2 regions of the Bacillus inaquosorum genome follow, and region 1 is predicted to be linked to the other one. Evidence: riboswitches for the same ligand, from Rfam matches in the RefSeq annotation. Region 1 holds a riboswitch; the other holds the start of a gene.
The links. A riboswitch is a leader RNA that binds a small molecule or an ion and turns the genes downstream of it on or off. The one in region 1 is predicted to bind cyclic di-AMP.
Positions count from the first base shown of each region.

Region 2: linked by a shared signal. The riboswitch ahead of ktrA (potassium uptake protein KtrA) and the one ahead of kimA (potassium transporter KimA) in region 1 are both predicted to bind cyclic di-AMP.

Region 1 is NZ_CP096592.1:482,393-486,609, reverse strand. It holds partial or broken gene M1M80_RS02450 (NUDIX hydrolase) at 1-88, opposite strand, end outside; gene kimA (potassium transporter KimA) at 148-1,971, opposite strand; cyclic di-AMP (ydaO/yuaA leader) riboswitch at 2,166-2,310, opposite strand; gene M1M80_RS02440 (cellulose biosynthesis cyclic di-GMP-binding regulatory protein BcsB) at 2,445-4,217, opposite strand, start outside.
Region 2 is NZ_CP096592.1:3,172,610-3,176,826, forward strand. It holds gene gbsR (transcriptional regulator GbsR) at 1-505, shown strand, start outside; gene bslA (biofilm surface layer hydrophobin BslA) at 714-1,259, shown strand; cyclic di-AMP (ydaO/yuaA leader) riboswitch at 1,405-1,553, shown strand; gene ktrA (potassium uptake protein KtrA) at 1,626-2,294, shown strand; gene ktrB (Ktr system potassium transporter KtrB) at 2,301-3,638, shown strand; gene M1M80_RS16155 (YiaA/YiaB family inner membrane protein) at 3,675-3,938, opposite strand; gene lytG (exo-glucosaminidase LytG) at 4,047-4,217, opposite strand, start outside.

The DNA.
Region 1 (4,217 bases):
GATCCCATAAAGGAACGTCTTTTCATTTAACCAGCAGAATCTGCTGATTTTCGTTCAATACAATGACAAATGCGCCTTGCGTATACATTGCATGTCTCCTTATCCCGCCAAAAAAAGACCAAGGTGGGTTCCCTTGGTCCTAGAGCTTTATTTTTTAAAATGATACGGCAGTGTGGCAACGATTATGTCCTTTTTCCAGAACAGCCGGACTCTTAGGAGGAAGGCTGATTGATTGTGAAGAATGGTGTGCCAGCGTTTTTTCGTAATAAATTGCGGAAACAGCACCATGACGGAAAACTGCTCCTTCTTCGCTTTTGCTTCTACTGTTTCCAAAAACTTATCAAACGGATGGACAAGGCTTCTGTACGAGGAGTGAAGCGTAACGAGCCGCACTCCGTTATTGAGCTCTTCCCAGCGTTTTTCGACTTTCTTTTCCTGTTCTCTGTCAAATGACACGTGAACGGCGATGACCTGATCGGACAGTGACTTCGCATATTGAATCGATTTTTGCACGACGGTCGTGACGCCGGCTACAGGCACAATCACGACCGTGCCTTTGATTTCTTCCGGCTGTTTGTCTACAATGCGAAGCTGTTCGCCGACAGCTGTATAGTGATTTTTAATTACGTAAAACAACAGAACGACGATAGGCATAAAGATTAAAACCGGCCATACGACATTAAACTTCGTCACGAACAGGATCGACAGAACCATAAACGAAATCAAAGCGCCGCAGGAGTTGATCAGCATTTTTCCGATCCAGCCTTTTGGTTTTTGCTTGATCCATTTGATGCACATGCCGGTTTGCGAAAGCGTAAATGGAATAAATACGCCGACAGCATATAACGGGATTAAGTGTTCTGTCTGTCCTCCAAATAACAGGATGAGCACAATGGAAGCAACGCCTAAAAAGATAATTCCATTTGAGAAGCCTAAGCGGTCGCCTCTGACTGTAAACATACGCGGCATATACTGGTCTCTCGCCAGGTTGAAGGCAAGCTGCGGGAAAGCTGAAAATCCCGTGTTTGCCGCAAGAACCAAAATAAGCGATGTGACGCCTTGGATGACATAGTAGAACACATTCCGCCCAAAGGTTTCGGACGCAATTTGTGAAACCACCGTTTCATCGGGCTTCGGCGCCGTTCCATATCCGTATGCGAGCACCGTAATGCCGGCGAACAGAATCGCCAGCAAAATTCCCATCATCGCAAGCGTTCTTGCCGCGTTTCGCGCTGGAGGGTTTTTGAAAGCCGGAATCGCGTTAGAAATGGCCTCAACCCCGGTCAGCGCCGAGCAGCCGGAAGAAAAAGCCTTAAGCAGTAAAAACAGCGTAATACCGGCTACCGGTGTGCCGAGCGGTGTATGATGGACTGGCTGATCAATTTGCCCCGTCATGAGTTTAAACAACCCGACTGCAATCAGAACCAAAAGCGCCACCACAAACAGGTAAACCGGATAGGCAAGAATCGATGCCGATTCCGATAGCCCGCGCAGGTTCAAAATCATAATGACTAACACCAGAAAAACAGCGATCGGCACATGATAATCATGCAATGCAGGAAAGGCCGACGTGATGGCATCCGTACCTGCGGAGATACTTACCGCTACTGTTAAAATATAATCGACAAGCAGTGAACCGCCTGCGATCAATCCCGGCTTTTCACCGAGGTTTTCTTTAGAAACGACATACGCCCCGCCGCCCTGCGGGTAAGCGTAAATAATCTGCCTGTATGAAAGAATCAGTGCGAGCAGCAATATAAGAACGCCAACCGCAATCGGTATGGAGTACCAAAATGCAGCAGCACTGATTGTTGCCAAAATGATTAGAATTTGTTCTGTCCCGTATGCAACAGATGACAGCGCATCTGAGGAAAGCATTGCCAAGGCTTTTAATTTCGTCAGTTTTTGCTCTCCAGCTGCTTGAGATTTTAGTGGTTTCCCAATCAAAAAACGTTTGATTGAATGATACATCGATGTCTTCCCCTTTTAATTTCTCATTTTTCAATTAAAACAATAAAACATCAGCATCTTGCTCTCACATTTTGTAATAGTCCTTTCTGCTATGATGTCTCTGTATGCGATTTACATTCTAAAAAAATGAACGGCAAAAAACACAGAGGCAAACGGATGCCCCTGTGCCATTACATCGAACACAGGTTTCATTCATCTCCTCTCACGAACGCTTACGAGGTTAGCTGACGGATTCGGGCATATGAGAGTTAGCCCTACCTAAAAAGGATTCACCCCAACGGCAAAAAAGCCGTTCTATTGGGTCCCCCGCTCTGATTTCAGATTAAGCGATTTGTTTTATAAAAGAGATCATACTCCCGTTCACGCGCGTTGTAAAGGGGCTTTCGGCTGGACGAGAAAAAATAAAATGACAGGTTCCACAAATGGAATTTACATACCAAAAATAAAAAAACAGAGGCTAAATTGCCTCTGTTTTATTCTGTATCAGTCTTTCTTTTTCTGCGTCTTACGGCATTCCAAATGAACACTGCCGCAATCACCATAATGAGTGCCAGCACGCCAATATACAGCCATTTCTGGCTATGATCCTGCGATGGCTGTTCTGCGCTGGAACGGTTTGTTTCCGTTTTAAGCTGCTGATGGTTTGTAAACACCTGATGGCTGTTTGTTTCATTAACGACGGTTGCCGAGTCATCGGTGCTGTTCAGATAACTGATGATCTCTTTTGTGACGGCCGTGCCATTTCCTTTTGACGGTGCAAAGACAGCCATCGTGTAGCCTGAATCCCAAAGAGAGGCTTGGGTAAATGCCACTTGTTTTGTAGTCTCATTCAGCATCTCAAAACCTGATACATCAAACGAACCGTTTTTTGCTTGCGGTACAAGCAGATCTGATGATCTCTCCTTCAGAAGAGAAAATTGATTGATGCCCCCTAAGAAAATGAGGTTCCGTCCTTTGGCATTATTTGCTGTTATGTCAGATGATTTCTTTATCGTATATGAATGCTGCGCTTCGCTGCCAAAGGACTCCGTTACGATAGAAAGCTCCTCAAGCTTTGATTGGCTTACCGTGTCAGGAAGCACGATTAGCGTTGTCTGTTCCTGATTTCCGGCGTAAGGAAGCGGCCACTCTTGAAAATCCGCTGACGGAGACATGCCTTTGATGGCGTATGACAATGTACTGCTTTTATCGATAAAGACCCACTTTTCTTCATCAGTGGTGTTGCAAGGATTGTTTTCCTTTAGCCCAGTTGTGACAAACTGAATATCAATGTAGCGGTTTTTCTGCAGCAGCTTAGGGTCCACTTTTACCGTGACATGATAGAACCCGTTTTTATCTTCTTTTCCTAATTCATCAAGCCCGACCGAGTGCGGCTGGCCGTTGATCATGACCTTCAGTTCTGCTGCCTGAGAAGCTGATCCGTTTTCGGCCGTTGAGGCTTGAATCGTTTCGGACTTTTTCAGCTTAAGCGACAGCTTTGCTGATTGATTTTGATCTAAAACCGCTGATGCAGGATAAAAGTAATGAGCTGAAGATGTTTTGTCAGCTCCAATTGTGATATCATCCGCTCCAAAATTCTCGAGGGTCAGCTTATTGCTTTCCTTTTTTTCAGCCTGCTGAAGCTTGCTGATCGAAAGTGTATCGCCGCTGAGCTGGCCTGTGTAAGTCTGATCCGTGATGACGCTGATTTTTTCAGTGAGCACGTCAGCGGATGCCGCTTGTGCGAATAGAACCGGCTGCTGCTTGCCCTCTGCTTTCAGCACCCGCTCCGCAAGCAGGAGTTTTTCTCCTTTTGCCTGTAAGCCGGCTTGTTTCATCAGCTTTTTCACCTTGCCGTTCCAATGCTTGTCCACTCCTATGAAAATCGTCGGCTTGTCGATTTTCTTCAGTTCAGATTCCGTGACATACGAAATGCTGATACTGCTGTCCACCGTTTTCAAATAGCCTTCTGTTTTCACTGCAGCTTCAATTTCCGCCGAACTTGGGTCATCCGGAATGACGATGGCGGTTTTCTCCGCTGTATTTCCCGATTGGGCGAAAGGATACGGATAATGGTCCAGCGACGTTCCCTTCGCTTCACTGCTGTCCGCCAGCGTCAGGCGGCTGTCGGGATAAATTTTGATCCAGTTGCCGGATGTATCCTGTCTGACGCAGACGCCCTCTTTCATCACGCCGTAAAATTTCAGCGATACGTTGTGATAGCCTTGGGCAGACTGGCTTTTATTCAGGTTCAGCTTCACTGTTTT
Region 2 (4,217 bases), 1.6 Mb from region 1:
ACGGGATCTTGTTATCGACTCCATTGCTGAAACGATGGATCTTTACGGAATTACCCGCAGTGTCGGGATCTTATATGGGACGATGTATATGAGGGATGAGATGACGCTTGACGAAATGCGTGAGGAATTGCAAATGAGCAAGCCAAGCATGAGCACAGGTGTCAAAAAGCTTCAGGACTTAAATGTAGTGAAAAAAACATTCCACCGAGGCATCCGTAAGCATACATTTGTGGCTGAAAAAGATTTCTTTAAATTTTTCACTAATTTCTTTCCGCCTAAATGGGAGCGGGAAGTTCAAGTAAATGTAGCAGCGATTGAGGAAGCTCAGGCTGATTTACAAGAGGTTTTAAGCAAGGAAGGTCTCAGTGAGGACATAAAAAATGAAGCGCTCCAGTTATACGAGCAGCTGGAAAGCTCTAAAGCCTACTATGACTGGCTGAAACGTCTTGCTGAATCGGTGCAGAGCGGGGAAATTTTTAAGTTTATACCGATCGAAACAAAGTAAAACATTAAAAACGCCTGGGAAACCGGGCGTTTTTTTGTTCGTTTATATGTAATTACTACAAATTTGAAAAATACGGGAAAAACACCCCATTTACTTCCAAAATATTTGATGGTAATTTTATGTAGGTAAAATTTGTATTTGGCCATTCAGAGGAGGTGAAAAGCGGGCAGGCCTGTATATTTTATAACTTTTTAGGGGGAATTTTATTATGAAACGCAAATTATTATCTTCTTTGGCAATCAGTGCATTAAGTCTCGGCTTACTCGTTTCTGCACCTACAGCTTCTTTCGCGGCTGAATCTAAATCAACTTCCGCTCATACCGAGTCTACTATGAGAACACAGTCATCAGCTTCATTGTTTGCAACAATCACAGGGGCCAGCAAAACTGAATGGTCTTTCTCTGATATCGAATTGACGTATCGTCCAAACACGCTTCTCAGCCTTGGCGTTATGGAATTTACATTGCCAAGCGGATTTACTGCAAATACGAAAGACACGATGAACGGAAATGCTTTGCGTACAACACAGATCCTCAACAACGGGAAAACAGTAAGAATTCCTCTGGCACTTGATTTGTTAGGAGCTGGCGAATTTAAATTAAAACTGAATAACAAAACACTTCCTGCCGCTGGTACATATACTTTCCGTGCGGAGAATAAATCGTTGAGCATCGGAAATAAATTTTACGCAGAAGCCAGCATTGACGTGGCTAAGCGCAGCACTCCTCCGACTCAGCCATGCGGCTGCAACTAATCTAAAAGACCGGTTCACGCCGGTCTTTTTTGCGTTTTCATCTCCCCTTTTTTCTCTATTTCCAGTTATCTTTTTTCTTGTTTAAAATTTAAATTGACAAACACTAGAAACAGGAGTAAATTCTTGAGTGTTCAATTTCATACAAACTCTTTTACCGCTTAATCAAACACGAACGGGGGAACCAACGATTGGCTGTTTTATTAACAGCCTTGGGGTGAATCTTACTAAGTAAGAGGGGGTACTCTGAATCCCTAATCCGACAGCTAACCTCGTAGGCGTATACAGAGAGGAGGTCTATTTTCGGCCATTCTTTGCAATGGCCTTTTTTGCTTCAAAAACGTTAATTTACTAAGGGAGATATGAACATTGGGAAGAATTAAAAATAAGCAATTTGCCGTGATCGGGCTGGGCCGTTTTGGCGGCAGCATTTGCAAAGAGCTGCATAGAATGGGCCACGAGGTCCTTGCGATTGATATCAACGAAGAAAAGGTAAATGCATACGCTTCTTACGCAACTCATGCAGTGATTGCCAACGCCACCGAAGAGAACGAATTGCTTTCATTGGGAATACGTAATTTTGAATATGTGATTGTTGCCATCGGAGCGAATATTCAAGCGAGTACGCTGACTACCTTATTATTAAAGGAGTTTGACATCCCGAACATTTGGGTAAAGGCGCAAAACTATTATCATCATAAGGTGCTTGAAAAAATCGGCGCTGACCGCATTATTCATCCTGAAAAGGATATGGGCGTCAAAATCGCACAAAGCCTTTCTGATGAAAATGTTTTGAATTACATTGATTTATCTGATGATTACAGTATTGTCGAGCTGTTGGCAACACGCAAGCTTGATTCAAAATCGATTATTGATCTGAATGTAAGAGCGAAGTACGGCTGCACGATCCTGGCTATTAAACATCATGGAGATATTCGTCTTTCTCCCGCACCTGAAGACATCATTCACGAACAGGATTGCCTGGTAATCATGGGGCACAAAAAGGATATTAAACGTTTTGAAAACGAAGGGATGTAGACAAAGGTGACACTTCAAAAGGATAAAGTGATCAAATGGGTTCGGTTTACACCGCCTCAAGTGCTTGCAATCGGTTTTTTCCTTATCATTATCATCGGTTCTGGGCTGTTAATGCTTCCGATTTCTACAACGAAGCCATTGTCATGGATAGACGCCCTTTTTACTGCGGCTTCCGCTACAACCGTTACTGGGCTTGCAGTTGTCGACACCGGCACTCAATTTACACTTTTCGGGCAAACGGTCATCATGGGGCTGATTCAGATCGGCGGGCTTGGATTTATGACATTTGCCGTTTTGATCGTCATGATATTAGGAAAAAAAATCGGATTAAAAGAACGAATGCTTGTCCAGGAAGCCTTAAACCAGCCGACAATCGGCGGCGTCATAGGCCTTGTCAAAGTCCTGTTTCTGTTTTCGATTAGTATTGAATTGATAGCAGCACTCATTTTATCCATCCGGCTTGTGCCTCAGTATGGCTTGGCATCCGGCTTGTTTGCCAGTCTGTTTCACTCGATATCTGCTTTTAACAATGCCGGGTTTTCGTTGTGGCCGGATAATTTGATGAGCTACGTTGGCGATCCTACAGTGAACCTTGTGATTACTTTCTTATTTATTACAGGAGGGATCGGATTTACAGTTCTGTTTGACGTTATGAAACATCGGCGCTTTAAAGCCTTTTCTTTACATACGAAGCTCATGCTGACAGGAACGCTGATTCTGAATGCGATTGCTATGCTTGTGATCTTTATTTTAGAGTACAGCAACCCTGGCACGCTTGGCCACCTGCATGTAGGGGATAAACTGTGGGCTTCCTATTTTCAGGCAGTGACGCCGAGAACCGCAGGCTTCAATTCCCTCGATTTCGGAAGCATGAGAGAAGGAACAATTGTATTTACTTTATTATTGATGTTTATCGGAGCAGGAAGCGCCTCAACGGCGAGCGGCATTAAGCTGACTACGTTCATCGTGATTTTAACGTCTGTTATCGCTTATTTGCGAGGTAAAAAAGAAACGGTTATTTTCCGCCGTTCCATCAAATATCCGATTATCATTAAGGCTTTAGCTGTGAGCGTCACCAGTCTGTTCATCGTGTTTTTAGGAATTTTCGCCCTGACGATCACAGAACAAGCGCCCTTTATTCAAATTGTATTTGAAACCTTTTCCGCATTCGGAACTGTCGGTCTATCAATGGGATTGACTCCTGAACTCACAGCAGCAGGAAAATGTATTATTATTGTCATCATGTTCATCGGAAGAATTGGTCCTTTGACGTTCGTCTTTTCATTCGCGAGAACAGAGAAATCAAATATTCGTTACCCTGACGGCGAGGTATTTACGGGATGATAACAAAAAATCCGGCGATTTAGGCGCCGGATTTTTTTATGATTCGATATGAGATTGATTTTGTCTTTTTTCCTGCTCCGCAATGATTTCGTTATCTTCTGCGTTATCACGGGTCACTTTTTGTGTAAGAATCGCACCGACCGCTACAAGTATCATAACAGCAATGTAGTAGCCTTTTTCATTGAGTTCCAGGTTATCAGCATTATAGAGTCCGACACTAAACAAAAATACTCCCGCAAAAAAAGTGAAATAAGCTAATACTGTAAAAGCAACCGTGTTTCTCCGTCTATATTTCTGCACCTTTGTTCCCTCCTGAAAGCATAGTCAATAAGTGATAACTTCCGTGGAATATTATACCTCAAATTCCCCAGAATGGAACAAAGAATTAAAAATACCAGTAAAAAGGTCTCAGGTTGCTTCCTTTATTTCAACAGCTGAATCATCAATCCAGCCGATGAGTTTATCATTGATTTGAAATTGGTACCATACGGACTGGCCTTTCTGCTTTTTAGATACAACCTTTATGTCCTTGCCGACGTAAGATTGGGCAGATGTCAGTTTAATGGACCGTTCATCAGT